Regions from separate parts of the Nocardioides sp. JS614 genome, predicted to be linked through region 1. Evidence: riboswitches for the same ligand, from Rfam matches in the RefSeq annotation. Region 1 holds a riboswitch; the other holds the start of a gene.
What was found. Region 1 has a riboswitch for thiamine pyrophosphate ahead of thiE (thiamine phosphate synthase). Riboswitches for the same ligand answer to the same signal wherever they lie in the genome.

Region 1 (7,073 bases):
CACCGTGTCCTGCTGGAGCATCGCAAGCCCGAGACCGTGGTCATCGTCGGGCGCGACGTCGGGCGCGACGAGGAGTCGCTGACCGTCACGACGCTGGCCGACCTGGACCCGGAGACGATCGACATGAAGTGCCTGCTGATCGTGGGTGCCGAGAGGACACGGGTGAGCCGCGCCGGCGTGTGGACGCCGAGGTACGTGCGGTGAGTGCTGCCGTCCACTTCGTCGGCGCCGGACCCGGCGCGGCCGACCTGCTGACCGTGCGCGCGACTCGCCTGCTGGCGCAGGCGGACCTGGTGCTCTATCCCGGCACCTACCTCGATCCCGAGGTCCTGGCCCACGTCGGCCCGGGCGCAGAGCTCGTCGACACCCAAGACCTCGACCTCGACACGATGGTCGCCCAAATGGTCCGTGCAGCCGGCGCGGGCCAGGCGGTGGTGCGGCTGACGTCCGGCGATCCGTCGCTCTATTCCGCGCTGCACGAGCAGACCTGCCGGCTCGATGCTGCTGGTGTTGCCTGGTCGGTGACGCCCGGGGTGCCGGCCTACGCCGCCGCTGCTGCGCTGGTCGGCAGCGAGCTGACGGTGCCGCTGGTGGCCCAGTCGGTGGTGCTGACCCGCGCCCAGGCTCGCTCTACCGTGATGCCGGAGTCCGAGTCGCTGGCGGCGTTCGCCACGACTCGCTCGACGCTCGTGCTGCATCTGGCGATCACGCGGGTGCGGCCGCTCATGGCCGAGCTCGAACCGGAGTACGGCGGCGACTGCCCGGTGGCCGTCGTCTACCGCGCCAGCCAGCCCGCAGAACAGGTGCTGCGCGGCACGGTGGCAACCATCTCGGAGGTGGTGGAGGCGGCAGGGCTGCGCCAGGCGGCCGTGATCCTGGTCGGCTGGGCACTGGCCGGCGAGGGCGGCGAGTCCTATCTCTACGACGCGGCCCGCGACCGGACCTCGAAGCGACGCGACGATCGGGGGCTGTGATGGAGTTCTACGACGTCATCAACCGTCGTCGTGACACTCGCCGAGAGTTCACAGGTGAGCCGTTGGCCGCCGAGGTGCTGGAGCGGCTGTTGTCGGCGGCTCACTGTGCCCCGAGTGTCGGGATGAGCCAACCGTGGGATTTCGTCCTGGTCCGCTCGCCGGACACGCTCAGCGCGTTCGCCGACCACGTCGCGCACGAGCGGGACACGTTCGCGGCGACGCTCAGCGGCGAGCGCGCCGAGACGTTCTCGCGGATCAAGGTCGAAGGGATCCGCGACTCGCGGCTCGGGATCGTGGTCGGCTACGACCCGACTCGCGGCGGGCCGAGGGTGCTCGGTCGGCATGCCATCGCCGACGCCGGGCTCTACTCGGTGGTCTGCGCCATCCAGAACCTCTGGCTCGCCGCGACCGCCGAGGGCCTCGGGGTGGGGTGGGTCAGTTTCTACCGCGAGGAGTTCTTGCGCGATCTCGTCGGCATGCCGGAGCACGTACGGCCGGTAGCCTGGCTCTGCGTCGGCACCGTCTCGGAGCTACCGGACGTTCCTGACCTGGAGCGCTACGGCTGGCGGCACCGCTCGCCGTTGGCGAGTGCCCTGCATGAGGAGAGGTACGGCGTCAGCGCGTCAATGCCCACTGTGTGGCGGTACGTGCCGGAGTCCACCCGGTGAAGGCGCCGACTGGTGCGCTGGTCTCGACCGAGACTCGGGTCAGCTCGCCGCCGTGCTCCCGGTACAGCTGCCCGAGCAGCATCTCGGTCTCGAGCGTCACACCGGGCACCATCAGCCGGCCGCCGGCCGGAGCGCCGCCAGGCAGGCGTCGATCACCCCGTCGCGGGTGGCGCCGCCGCCGACGAAGATGGCGTGGTCCTCGGCATCGCCCTGCTTGCGGGTCCCTTCCGAGAGAGCTTGCACGGCTGCTACGGTCGTGGCATTCCACACGGGAGCCCGAGGCATCGGGCTGAGATGGGGCTGGAGCCGCTCCGACCGTCGAACCTGATCCGGGTAATGCCGGCGAAGGAAGTGAGGAGCGACGTGTTACCCCGCATTCATTGCATCACCGACTTCTCGTCGTACGGCGACAGGGCGATCACCCTGCTGGAGGCCGTCGTCCGTGAGGGCGTCGACGCCGTCCAGGTGCGTGCGAAGTCGGTGTCCGACCGAGAGGTGGTTGCGTTCACCCGCGCCCTCGTGGACCGCCTTGCGGGGACCTCGGCGGCGGTGATCGTGAACGACCGCGTCGACATCGCGCTCATTGCGGGAGCGCAAGGCGTCCATCTCGGCCGTGATGACCTCGCGGTCGCCGAGGCCAGACGCCTGGCACCGCAAGGCTTCCTCGTCGGCGGCACCTGCCGGAACGCCGACCAGGCCCGTGAGGCGAGGGCCCAGGGCGCCGACTACATAGGCGTTGGACCGGTCTACGCCACGACCACGAAGAGTGGTCTCCCGGACCCGATCGGGTTGGACGCGCTGCGTGATGCGGCGCGAGTCCTGCCGGCGATCGCGATCTCTGGCATCAACGCCGAGCGCGCGCCCGAGGTGATGGCGGCCGGGGCCTACGGGATCGCGGTGGCCTCGGCCATCTGCCGATCACCTCAGCCCGGACTGGCCGCGAGGGAACTCGTCGGCGCCGTCGCGCTCGCATGAGGGTGGCGGTGATCGGGGCCGGCATCGTCGGTCTGGCCTGCGCGGAGGAACTGGTCCGCGCGAAGCACGACGTGCGGGTGTTCGACCCCGACCCGGCTGGTGGCGCGACCCGGGCGGCGGCCGGGATGCTCGCACCGGCCGGTGAGGCCTGGCACGGCGAGACGGACCTGCTGCGGCTCGGCGTGGCCTCTGCGCGACTGTGGCCGGCGTACGCGGCTCGACTGCGGGCCGTCTCCGGCGTGGACGTCGACCTGCGCACCGAGGGCACGTTGCTGATCGGCCAGGACCATGACGACCTTCAGCAGGTGCGGCGCACGCTCGAGGTGCTCTCGACCGAGGGGATCGCCTTCCGGGAGCTCGACCGGCGCGAGGCACGGTCGGACGAGCCCACCTTGTCTCGGGTCGCAGGCGCGGTGCTCGTCCCCGAGGACCACAACGTCAACCCGCGGCTGGTCGCTGAGGCCCTGCTACGCCTGCTGGGTGAACGGGTGGTCCGGGCCCGGGCGTCGGCGATCGACGGTGGAGTCCGCTTCGCGGACGGGATCGAGTTCCCGTGCGACGCGGTGGTCATCGCGACCGGTGCCGAGGCCCGGAGCCTGGTGCCGCAGGTCCGGCCGGTCCGCGGGGAGACGATCCGGCTGCGGGTGATCGACCGGCCGTCCCGGGTGCTGCGCGCGCGGGTGCACGGCGAGGCGGTGTACGTCGTGCCGCGGGCGGGCGGCGAGGTCGTCGTGGGTGCCACTGAGGAGGAGCATGCCTCGGAACCGGTGGCGACGCTCGGCGCGGTGGTGCGACTGCTGCACGCCGCGCGCACCCTGGTGCCCGGGCTGGAGAGCTCCGACGTCGTCGAGATCACCGCCCGGCATCGCCCCGGCACCCCCGACAACGGACCACTGCTCGGGGTCACCGACGGGCCAGGAGCGGTCCGGCAGGTGCTGGCCGTCGGGCACTACCGCGGCGGCGTGCTGCTCGCGCCGCTGACCGCCCAGGTGATCCGGGCTCACGTCGAGAACGGCGACGTCCCCGCTGTCGCGCGTCCGTTCGCGCCGAGCCGCTTCGGCCCGCACCGGACCGATTCCCCCACCGACCACTGGAAGGACCCCATCTCATGAGGATCAAGCTCAACGGCCAGCCGCACGTCGTGGAGGAGGGCGCGACCCTGCAGGACCTGCTTCCGTCGGCCCGCGGATGCGCGGCAGCGCTCAACGGGGCCATCGTGCCCGCAGCATCGTGGGAGTCGACCCGGTTGTCGGAGAAGGATGCGGTCGAGGTCGTCACCGCGCACCAGGGCGGGTGAGCCGGATGCGGATCGCGGGCATCGACCTCCCGAGCCGGCTGTGGATCGGCACCGGCGGGCTGACGAACATCAGCGCGGTCTCCGAGGTCGTCGACGCCGCCGCCCCGGGCCTGGTCACGGTGTCGATCCGTCGCACCTCCGACACCAGCAGCGGCGGGCTGCTGGACACCCTCCGCGTGAAGGGCGTGCGGATCCTGCCCAACACGGCCGGATGCCACAGCGCTCGCGAGGCGATCCTGACCGCGCAGCTGGCGCGCGAGGCCCTCCAGACCGACTGGGTCAAGCTCGAGGTCATCGGCGACGAGACCAGCCTGATGCCCGACGCCGTCGAGCTGCTCGACGCGGCCGAGACGCTGGTGCAGCAGGGATTCACGGTGTTGCCCTATACGACCGCCGACCCGGTCCTCGCGCGACGCTTGGCCGACGTCGGGTGCGCGGCCGTCATGCCGCTCGGCTCGCCCATCGGCACCGGTCGCGGCATCGACGACCCGCGCGCCGTCGAGGCCGTGTGCGCCGCCGTCACGGTTCCCGTGGTGCTGGACGCCGGGATCGGCACCGCGAGCGACGCTGCGTTGGCGATGGAGCTGGGGTGCGATGCCGTGCTGGTGGCGACGGCGATCACGCGCGCGGACCGCCCGGCCCAGATGGCGGCGGCGTTGCGGGCCGCGGTCGAGGCCGGTGAGTTGGCACGCGGGGCCGGTCGCATCCCCCGGCTCACCACCGCTCGCGCGTCGAGCCCGATGGCCGGACGGGTGGGGACGTGACGGGGGTCGACCTGCCGCGGCTGCTGGTCCTCACCGACCGTCACCAGCTCCCTGCCGGGCGCGACCTCGTCGGCGCGCTCGCCGACTGCGTCGCGGCCGGTCTCGAGGCCGTTCTGCTCCGGGAGCTCGACCTGCCCGGGCAGGAGCGGCAAGCGCTCGCCCGCGCGCTCGGCGCCACCGGCGTCACCGTGATCCTCGCGCGCACCTGGCTCCCCGGCGCCGCGGCGGTGCACCTCGCCGCCGCCCAGAGCCCGCACGACGCCGGTGCCGCGCCCTTCCACGGCCGCTCGTGCCACGACGACCACGAGATACGCCGCGCGGTCGCCGGCGGCGCGTCGTACCTGACGATCTCGCCAGTCGCGGCCTCCGCCTCCAAGCCGGGCTACGGCCCCATCCTCGGGGAGGACGGCGTACGCCGCGCGGTTGCGCTCGCCGGCGAGGTGCCGGTCTTCGCCCTCGGCGGGGTCAAGGTCCAGAACGCCGCCGCGATGCGGGCAGCCGGCGCCCACGGGGTCGCCGTCATGGGTGCCGTCATGCGCGCCCCCGACCCGGCCGACGTCGTCGAGCGCGTGCTGGGGGAGGCCCGATGAGAAGCCCCCTGGTCGCCCTCACCGTGGCGGGCACCGACTCCGGCGGTGCCGCCGGAGTCGCCGCCGACCTGGCGACGTTCGCGGCACTGGGCGCGCACGGGACGTGCGCCGTCACCGCCGTCACCGCGCAGGACACCACCGGCGTGCACGCCGTGGTCCACCTCTCCGCCGACCACGTGCGGGCCCAGGTCGACGCGGTCCTCGACGACCTGCCGGTCGCGGTCGCCAAGGCTGGCATGCTCGGCTCCGCCGAGATCGCCGGGGTAGTCGCGGACCTGCCGCCGGGCCTGCCGCTCGTGGTCGACCCCGTCCTGCGCACCACGAGCGGTTCGGTGCTCGCCGACGACGCCCTCGTCGCCGCCTACCGCGACCACATCCTCCCGCGCTGCACCGTCGTCACCCCCAACCTCGCCGAGGCACGCCGGCTCGCCGGTGCCGGCTCGGAGGAGCCGCTCGAGCACGTGGCGCGGGCCCTCCAGGCGCTCGGCCCCGCGGTCGTGCTCACCGGCGGCGACCCCGAGTCCGACTGGTGCCGCGACTTCGTCGTCGATGACCGGGGCCGCGCGCACGTGCTCGAGCACCCCGGCGTACCGACCACCAACGACCACGGCACCGGCTGCACGTTCTCCGCCGCCCTCGCCGTCCACCTCGCCCGGGGAGAGGCGCTCCCCGCCGCGACCCGGTCAGCCCAAGCCTTCGTCGCGGCCGCACTGCGCCGCAGCGCCGGCTGGCGCCTGGGCCGCGGTCGCGGCCCCGTCGCCCACACCTTTGCCCATCCCACGACGAACCCATCCCCACAGGAGGCGTGATGCAGATCCACCCGAGCCACAGCACCGTCCACCGCACCGGATCGCGCGCCGACATCCGCGTGCCCTTCACCCGGGTCGCGCTCACCAACGGCGAGACGTTCGACCGGTACGCCACTGCGGGACCCGGCAGCGACCCCGAGGTCGGGCTGCCGCCCCTGCGCGCTGACTGGATCGCCCAGCGCGGCGACACCGAGGAGTACGCCGGCCGGGAGACCCAGCTGCTCGACAACGGCAGGGCCGCCATCCGACGGGGCGAGGCACGCGACCAGTGGCGAGGGACCAGAAGCCGGCCGCGGCGCGGTACCAGCACCGTCACCCAGATGCACTACGCCCGGCAGGGCGTGGTGACCCCGGAGATGGAGTACGTCGCGATCCGCGAGGGCTGCAACGTCGACCTGGTCCGCTCCGAGGTCGCCGCCGGGCGCGCGATCATCCCCGCCAACCTCAACCACCCCGAGGCCGAGCCGATGATCATCGGGCGCCGGTTCCTGGTCAAGGTGAACGCCAACATCGGCAATTCCGCGGTCACCAGCTCGATCGCCGAGGAGGTCGACAAGCTCACCTGGGCGGTCACCTGGGGTGCCGACACCGTCATGGACCTGTCCACCGGCGACGACATCCACACCACCCGGGAATGGATCATCCGCAACTCACCGGTCCCGATCGGGACCGTCCCGATCTACCAGGCCCTGGAGAAGGTCGACGGCGACGCCAGCCGGCTGACCTGGGAGATCTTCCGAGACACCGTCATCGAGCAGTGCGAACAGGGCGTGGACTACATGACCATCCATGCCGGGGTGCTGCTGCGCTACGTGCCACTGACCGCGCAGCGCATCACCGGGATCGTCTCCCGCGGCGGGTCGATCATGGCCGGCTGGTGCCTGGCGCACCACCAGGAGAACTTCCTCTACACGCACTTCGACGAGCTGTGCGAGATCTTCGCACGCTACGACGTGTCCTTCTCGCTCGGCGACGGCCTGCGCCCCGGTTGCACAG
Region 2 (7,073 bases), 1.8 Mb from region 1:
GCCGATCGTGTCCACGTCGACGACCAGGCGGATCAGCTCCGGAGTCGCTCGTGCCGACACGACCGCGCCGCGGAGGGGCCCGGCCTCGGCACCGTCGGCGACCACGAGCGCCGAGCGGCGTACGGCGACCGCCGGGGCGACGGGCAGCCCGGCCGCCTGCAGGAGCGCGGCCGCGGCGCTGCCCTCCAGGACGCGGGCGTACCCGAGGAAGAGCGCGGTCTCGGGGTCGGCCGGCGCCCGCCAGACCTCGGCGATCTCGCCCTGCTGGACGATCCGGCCGGCGCGCATCACCGCCAGCCGGTCGGCGACCGCGAACGCCTCCTCCTGGTCGTGGGTGACCATCAGCGCGGTGGTCCCGGCCGCACGCAGGATCTCACGCAGGTCGACGGCGAGCCGCTCACGCAGCCCCGCGTCGAGTGCCGACAGCGGCTCGTCGAGCAGCAGCAGCCGCGGGGCGACCGCGAGCGAGCGGGCCAACGCCACCCGCTGGCGCTCGCCACCGGACAGGGTCGCCGGGAGGCGCTCGGCGTACCCCTCGAGCCCGACCAGGGCGAGCAGCTCGGCGACCCGCTCCGCGGCCCGGGGGGTACGCCGGAGCCGCAGCGCGTAGCCGATGTTGCGGGCGACCGTGAGGTGGTTGAACAGCTGCCCGTCCTGGAACATCAGCGCGAACCCGCGCTTGTGGGTCGGGACGTGGGCGAGGTCGGCACCGTCCCAGCAGATCCGCCCGGCGACGGCCGGCTCGAGCCCGGCCACCGCGCGCAGCAGCGTCGACTTGCCCGAGCCGCTCGGCCCCAGGACCGCGAGGACGTGCCCGTCCGCGAGCTCCAGCGTCGCGTCGACGACAGCCGGCACGCCGTCGTACGAGACGCTGAGGTGGTCCAGGGCCAGCATCAGAACGCCCCCACCGACGGCACCCGCAGCCGGTCGACGGCGAGCATCACGAGCGCGGTCGTGGTGGCGAGGACGACGGACGCGGCGAGGGCCATGCCGTAGTTCATCGCACCCGGGTGCCCGATCAGGTGGTAGATCACGATCGGCAGCGTGGGGTGGTCCTCCCGGGCGAGGAACGAGGTCGCCCCGAACTCACCGAGCGACACCGCGAACGCGAAGCCGGCCGCGGCGGTCAGCGGCCGCCACATGGCGGGGAGGTCCACGGTGGCGAAGGTACGCAACGGGCCGGCACCGAGCGACGCGGCGGCCTGCCGCTGGCGGTCGTCGATGCCACCGAGCACCGGCACCAGGGTCCGGACGACGAGCGGCAGCGCCACCAGCGCCTGCGCGATCGGGACCAGGAGCGGTGAGTCCCTCAGGTCGAGGGGCGGCCGGTCGAGGGTGATGAGGAACCCGAAGCCGAGCGTCACCGCGGACACCCCGAGCGGGAGCATGAACAGCCCGTCCAGCAGGCCGCGCGCCCGGCGCTCACCCCGCGTGCGCGACCGGCGGGTGACCACCACGGTGACCAGCACGCCCAGGGACAGCGACATCCAGGTGGCGTCGACGGCGGTGCGCAGCGAGGTGACGAGCGCGTCGGTCGCGGAGGCGAGCAGGGCGTGCTGCGTGCCCTCGCCGGTCAGCGCGCGGTAGTTGCCCAGGCTCCACGCGTCGCCGACCCGCAGCGAGCCGGCGACCAGGGCGGCCACCGGCGCCCCCACCAGCAGCAGCACCAGGCCGGTCGCGACCAGGCCGGGCCAGTCGCCGGGCGCCGGCCGCGGCGGGCGCCGGGTGGAGCGGGCCAGAGCCGGGTCGGGTACGGCGCGCAACCGGCCGGTCACCACCAGCAGGGCCGTGATCGCGAGCAGCTGGAGGATCGAGAGCGCCGCCGCGGCCTGGAGGTCGAGCAGGTTCGTGGTGAGCAGGTAGATCTCGGTCTCGACCGAGGAGTAGCGCAGCCCGCCCAGGGTGAGCACCACGCCGAACGCGGTGGCGCAGAAGAGGAAGACCACGCTGGCGGCGCTGACGATCGCCGGGCGCAGCGCGGGCAGGGTGACGGTCCGGAAGACGTGGGCCGGCCCCGCACCGAGCGCCGCGGCCGCCTCCGCCGGCCGCGGGTCGAGGGACTCCCAGGCGGCGCCGACCGCCCGGATCACGACCGCCACGTTGAAGAACACGAGGCCGGCGACGATGGCCACGGCCGAGCCGTCCAGGCCGAGGAAGCCCAACGGCCCGGCCTCGCCGATCAGCTCGCGGAACGCGACCCCGACCACCACCGTCGGCAGCACGAACGGCACCAGCAGCAGCGAGCGCAGCGCCCGCCGGCCCCAGAACCGGCGCCGGTGCAGCAGGTGCGCCACGGGCAGGCCGAGGAGCACGGCGAGCAGGGTCGCGACCGTCGAGGACCAGACCGTGAACCACAGCACCCGGTGCACCCGGGGCCGGCCGAGCACCTCGAGCACCCCACCCGGGTCGAAGCGGCCGTCGGTGACGAAGCCCTCGGAGACCATGCCGCTGACCGGGAGCAGGAAGAACACGCCGAGCACGGCCAGCGGCAGCGCCGCGAGCCCGACCAGCTCGAGCGAGCGCCTCATGGCCTGCCCGTCACCCCGTCCGCGCGGTGCCGGTCATCGAGAGGTCACGTCGGTCCACTCGCGCAGCCACTCGTCGCGGTGCTCGTCGATCGACGCGGGGTCCACCGAGAACGGGTCGCTCGGCTGCTTCGCGAACCGGGCCCACTCCTTCGGCAGCTGGACCGAGGAGTCGACCGGGAACACGTACATGCTCTCGGGCAGTGCGGCCTGCACCTCCGGCGAGAGCAGGAAGTCGACCAGCTGCTCGGCGCCGGCGGGGTTCGCGGCACCGTCCAGCACGCCGGCGTACTCCACCTGGCGGAAGCAGGTGTCGAGCAGGGCGCTCGTCGACGACTCCCCGTCGGCGACGGTGAACGCCGGCGAGGAGTCGTAGGACAGCACGATCGGCCGGTCACCCTGGCCGCCGCCCTGGGTGAAGTCGACCTCGTAGGCGTCGGACCAGCCGGCCGTCAGCTTGGTCCCGTTCTCCATCAGCCGCGCCCAGTAGTCCTGCCAGCCGTCCTCGCCGTACGCCGCGATCGTGCTCAGCAGGAACGCCAGGCCGGGCGAGCTGGTGGCCGCGCCCGGGGTGACGAACAGGCCCTGGTACTCCGGGGCGGCCAGGTCGTCCAGGGTCTTCGGCGGGGCGAGATGGTGGTCGGCGAACCAGGTGTCGTCGACGTTCACGCACACGCTGGCGTTGTCGATCGGCGTGAGGTCGTGCTCGTCGTCACCCGGCAACCGGTACTGGTCGGCGCCGTCCGGCAGCGGAGCGTCGTACGGCGCGAACACGCCCTCGTCGAGCGCCCGCGAGGCGAAGGTGTTGTCGATGCCGAACGCCACGTCGCCGAGCGGGTCGCCCTTGGTCAGCACCAGCTTGTTGGTGAGGATCCCGGCGTCGCCGGACGCGCGGACCACCAGGTCGTAGCCGGACTGCTGCTCGAACTGCTTGATCAGCGGCTTGGGCAGCGAGAACGACTCGTGGGTGACCAGCACGACCCGCCCGGGCTCGCCGCCCGGGCTGGCCGTCGACTCGTCGCCGGACGAGCCGTTTCCGATGGTCGAGCAGCCGGTCGCCGCCAGGGCGAGCGCGACGAGCGGTGCCAGTGGCGCCAGGGCATGGATGGGTCTCATCTTCCGACTCCCTTCGCCGGTGCTAACCGGATCAGGTTCATAGGGTCTGCGGCGGATCCGCACTCTCAGCACGTTGTTGAGGCGTGCTCCCCTGCGTTTGTCCAAACTGTAGTCCCCCCAGGCCGGGTCCCGGGGGCCGGTCCTGCCACCGACCCCCGCTGCTCGCTGTAACGCCCGTTTACCCCTTGTCCCGAGCGTGCTGCAGCGGCGGCGGTAGGTGGGGTAAACGGGCGTTACAGCTGCGCGGCTGGCCGAACCGGGGTCAACGGGTCAGAGTGACGACGGCGTCGAGCCGGGCCAGCTTGGCCGGGTTGCGTACGACGTAGAGGCCGGTGACCAGGCCGTCCTCGACGACCATCGAGGCGACCGTGTCGAGCTCGCCGTCCAGCACGATCCGCAGCGCGGGAGCGCCGTTGACGACGACCACGTCGGCGACGGCGTCGAGGCCCTCGGAGACCGCACCGAGGAAGCGGACCACCTTGTCACGGCCCAGGATCGGGCGGAGCGCGGCCTTCTTGACCCCTCCGCCGTCGGTGACCAGCACGACGTCGGGGGCGAGCACGTCCATCAGGCTCTGGATGTCGCCGGTCGCGACCGCAGCGAGGAACGTCGCCATCACGTGCTCCCGCTCGGAGCGGGTGGCCTCGGCCCGCGGCCGCCGCTCGGCGACGTGTCCGCGGGCGCGGTGCGCGATCTGGCGTACGGCGGCCGGCGTCTTGTCGACCGCGGCCGCGATCTCGTCGTAGCCGAAGTCGAAGACCTCGCGCAGCACGAACACCGCGCGCTCGGTCGGGCCGAGCGTCTCGAGCAGCGTGAGCATCGCCAGGGAGACGCTGTCGGCGAGCTCGACGTCCTCCGCCACGTCCGGGGTGGTGAGCAGCGGCTCGGGGAGCCACGGTCCGACGTACGACTCCCGGCGCCGGGCGTTCGTGCGCATCCGGTTCAGCGCGAGCCGGGTGGCGATCCGCACCAGGTAGGCGCGCGCCTCGCGCACCTCCTCGCGGTCGACCTCGACCCAGCGCAGCCAGGTCTCCTGCAGCACGTCCTCGGCGTCCGCGGCCGAGCCGAGCATCTCGTAGGCGACCGTGAAGAGCAGGTTGCGGTGGTCGACGAAGACGTCGGTGGAATCGGTGGCGTTCATGCGGGCCTCACGTCTCCCGACGGTACGGCGAGCGGCAGCTCGCACACATCCGAGTATCCCTGGCTCTGCAGGCCCGCGGCGGAGTTGAACCGCGAGCGCATGTTCTCCAGGGCCACGATCTGGGTCAGCTCGACGACGGCGGGGGTGCCGAGCTGCTCCACGAGCCGCGCGACCATCGCGTCGGTGACGGTCGGCGGCGTGGCGGTCATCGCCTCGGCGTACTCGAGGACCTCGCGCTCCAGCGGCGTGAACACGTCGGACTCCCGCCACCGCGGGACCTCGCTGACCTTCGCCAGGTCCACGCCCTCGTCGTGCGCCTTGAAGTAGCCGAAGTCCAGGCACCAGCTGCAGCCGATGGTCCCGGCACTGGCCAGCTCGGCGTAGGACTTCAGCGTGGGGTCGAGCGCGCCCCACTTCGCGACCTTGCCCTCGAAGCCGACCACGGCCCTCATCAGCGGCTTGTGGTGGAAGTAGACGTAGAGGCCGTCAGGGATCTCCCCGAACGTGCGGCGGGCGTACGCCGAGACCACCTTGCCGTACAGGCCGGTGATCGTGGCCTTCGGGATGCGGAACGTGCTGGGCATCTGCTCTCTCCTTCGTGGACTCGTCTCGGTCCGTCACCCACCAGACACCGGCCACCGCGCCGCTGTGACAACCCCCGCTGTGGGAGGCTGCGAGCCATGAGCCCCAGCCGCCGCCACGAGGCGCTCGCGTGGGTCGTCCCGAGGCTGCGTCGCTCGCGCGACCTGGGCACCCCGGAGGCGGAGCGGGCCCGGATCGAGCGCTGGCACGCGCGGCTCGCACGGCGGCTGCCGACCCGCGTGACGCCGGGATTCGCGAAGCGGTTCTCCGTGGTCACCGAGGTGCTCACCGGCCGGTCCGGCGAGTTCGCGTCGTACGTCGTCACCCCGCGCGGGACCGATCCGCGACGCACCGTGGTCTACCTCCACGGCGGCGGCTACGTGGCCCCGATCGACCCCTTCCACGTCCGCTACCTGTGCCGCCTGGCCACCGACCTCCACGCCCGGATCGTGCTGCCGGACTACCCCCTGGCGCCCGAGCACACCTGGCGGGACTCGCACGCGGCCATCGCCGACCTCACCGGCCGGTGGGTCGGCGACTCCGACCAGCTGGTGCTCGCCGGCGACTCCGCGGGCGGCGGCTACGCGCTCGCGATCGCCCAGACGCTGCGCGACCGCGGCGGCCCGCAGCCGGCGCGGCTGCTGCTGCACTCCCCGTGGGTGGACCTGACCACCGCGACGCCGGAGACCGAGTCGTTCACGGTCCGCGACCCCTGGCTGTTCCTCGGCAAGCTGCAGGCGTACGCCGCCTGGTGGGCCGGATCCACCGAGGACCTGGGCCGTCCCGAGGTGAGCCCCGCGCTGGCCGAGCTCGGCGGGCTGCCGCCGGCGCTGATGTTCTGCGGCACCCGCGACACGCTCACACCCGGCTGCCGGCTGCTGGCCCGCCGGGCCGAGCAGGCCGACTGGGACCTCACCTACGTCGAGGTCCACGACCTGATCCACGTCTACCCGCTGCTGCCGTTCATCCCGGAGGCCCGGGAGGCCCGCCGACGCACGATGGAGTTCCTCCGATGATCACGATCACCGCCGGCCCGTTCACCGCCCTGGACGCCCCGACGGCGTACGCCGTCTGGCGGCTGCGCCAGGACGTGTTCGTCGTCGAGCAGGAGTGTCCCTACCCCGACCTCGACGGCCGCGACGACGAGCCGGACACCCGTCACGTGCTGCTCCGCGACGACGACACCCTCCTCGGCTACGCCCGGGTGCTCGACGAGGAGCGCGACGGCCAGGCGGTCTGGCGGATCGGCCGGGTGGTGCTGGACCGAGCGGTCCGCGGCCAGGGCCTGGCCGACCCACTGGTGCAGACCGCGCTCCAGGTGTGCAAGGACCGCGACGTGGTGCTCGACGCGCAGTCGCCGCTGGCGCCGTGGTACGCGACGTTCGGGTTCGAGGTGTCGGGCCCGGAGTTCCTCGAGGACGGGATCCCGCACACCCCGATGCGGCTCAGCCGCTGAGGGTGTCCTCGCCGGGCGCTCCGGCGGGGACCGCCGAGAACAGCACGCCCTCGGGGGTGTCCGCGCGGGTCGCCTGACCGCGGGCGACGAGCAGCTCGAGGTGCGCCTTGATCTCCATCGCGGCCATGCCCTGGCTGAACAGGTCGAGCTCGTCGTACGCCTTCTCGTGCCGCGTCCACGCGAGCTGGTGGGCGACCGTGAACCCGGTGCCCGGCTCCTCGGCGATCGCGGCCAGGCTCTGCTCGAGGCGCCG

Region 2: it holds a riboswitch for thiamine pyrophosphate, as region 1 does, so the genes downstream of both, NOCA_RS03610 (thiamine ABC transporter substrate-binding protein) here and thiE (thiamine phosphate synthase) in region 1, are expected to answer to the same signal.

Annotation. Positions count from the first base shown of each region.
Region 1 covers NC_008699.1:3,604,061-3,611,133, reverse strand. The annotation lists gene cobJ (precorrin-3B C(17)-methyltransferase) at 1-204, shown strand, start outside; gene NOCA_RS18740 (cobalt-precorrin-4/precorrin-4 C(11)-methyltransferase) at 201-974, shown strand; gene bluB (5,6-dimethylbenzimidazole synthase) at 974-1,642, shown strand; gene NOCA_RS28490 (hypothetical protein) at 1,754-1,885, opposite strand; TPP riboswitch at 1,901-2,010, shown strand; gene thiE (thiamine phosphate synthase) at 1,979-2,617, shown strand; gene thiO (glycine oxidase ThiO) at 2,614-3,729, shown strand; gene thiS (sulfur carrier protein ThiS) at 3,726-3,914, shown strand; gene NOCA_RS18715 (thiazole synthase) at 3,920-4,678, shown strand; gene NOCA_RS18710 (thiamine phosphate synthase) at 4,675-5,268, shown strand; gene thiD (bifunctional hydroxymethylpyrimidine kinase/phosphomethylpyrimidine kinase) at 5,265-6,077, shown strand; gene thiC (phosphomethylpyrimidine synthase ThiC) at 6,077-7,073, shown strand, end outside.
Region 2 covers NC_008699.1:458,981-466,053, reverse strand. The annotation lists gene NOCA_RS03620 (ABC transporter ATP-binding protein) at 1-894, opposite strand, end outside; gene NOCA_RS03615 (ABC transporter permease) at 894-2,528, opposite strand; gene NOCA_RS03610 (thiamine ABC transporter substrate-binding protein) at 2,562-3,641, opposite strand; TPP riboswitch at 3,632-3,744, opposite strand; gene NOCA_RS03605 (RNA polymerase sigma-70 factor) at 3,904-4,782, opposite strand; gene NOCA_RS03600 (carboxymuconolactone decarboxylase family protein) at 4,779-5,366, opposite strand; gene NOCA_RS03595 (alpha/beta hydrolase) at 5,463-6,380, shown strand; gene NOCA_RS03590 (GNAT family N-acetyltransferase) at 6,377-6,820, shown strand; gene NOCA_RS03585 (MBL fold metallo-hydrolase) at 6,810-7,073, opposite strand, start outside.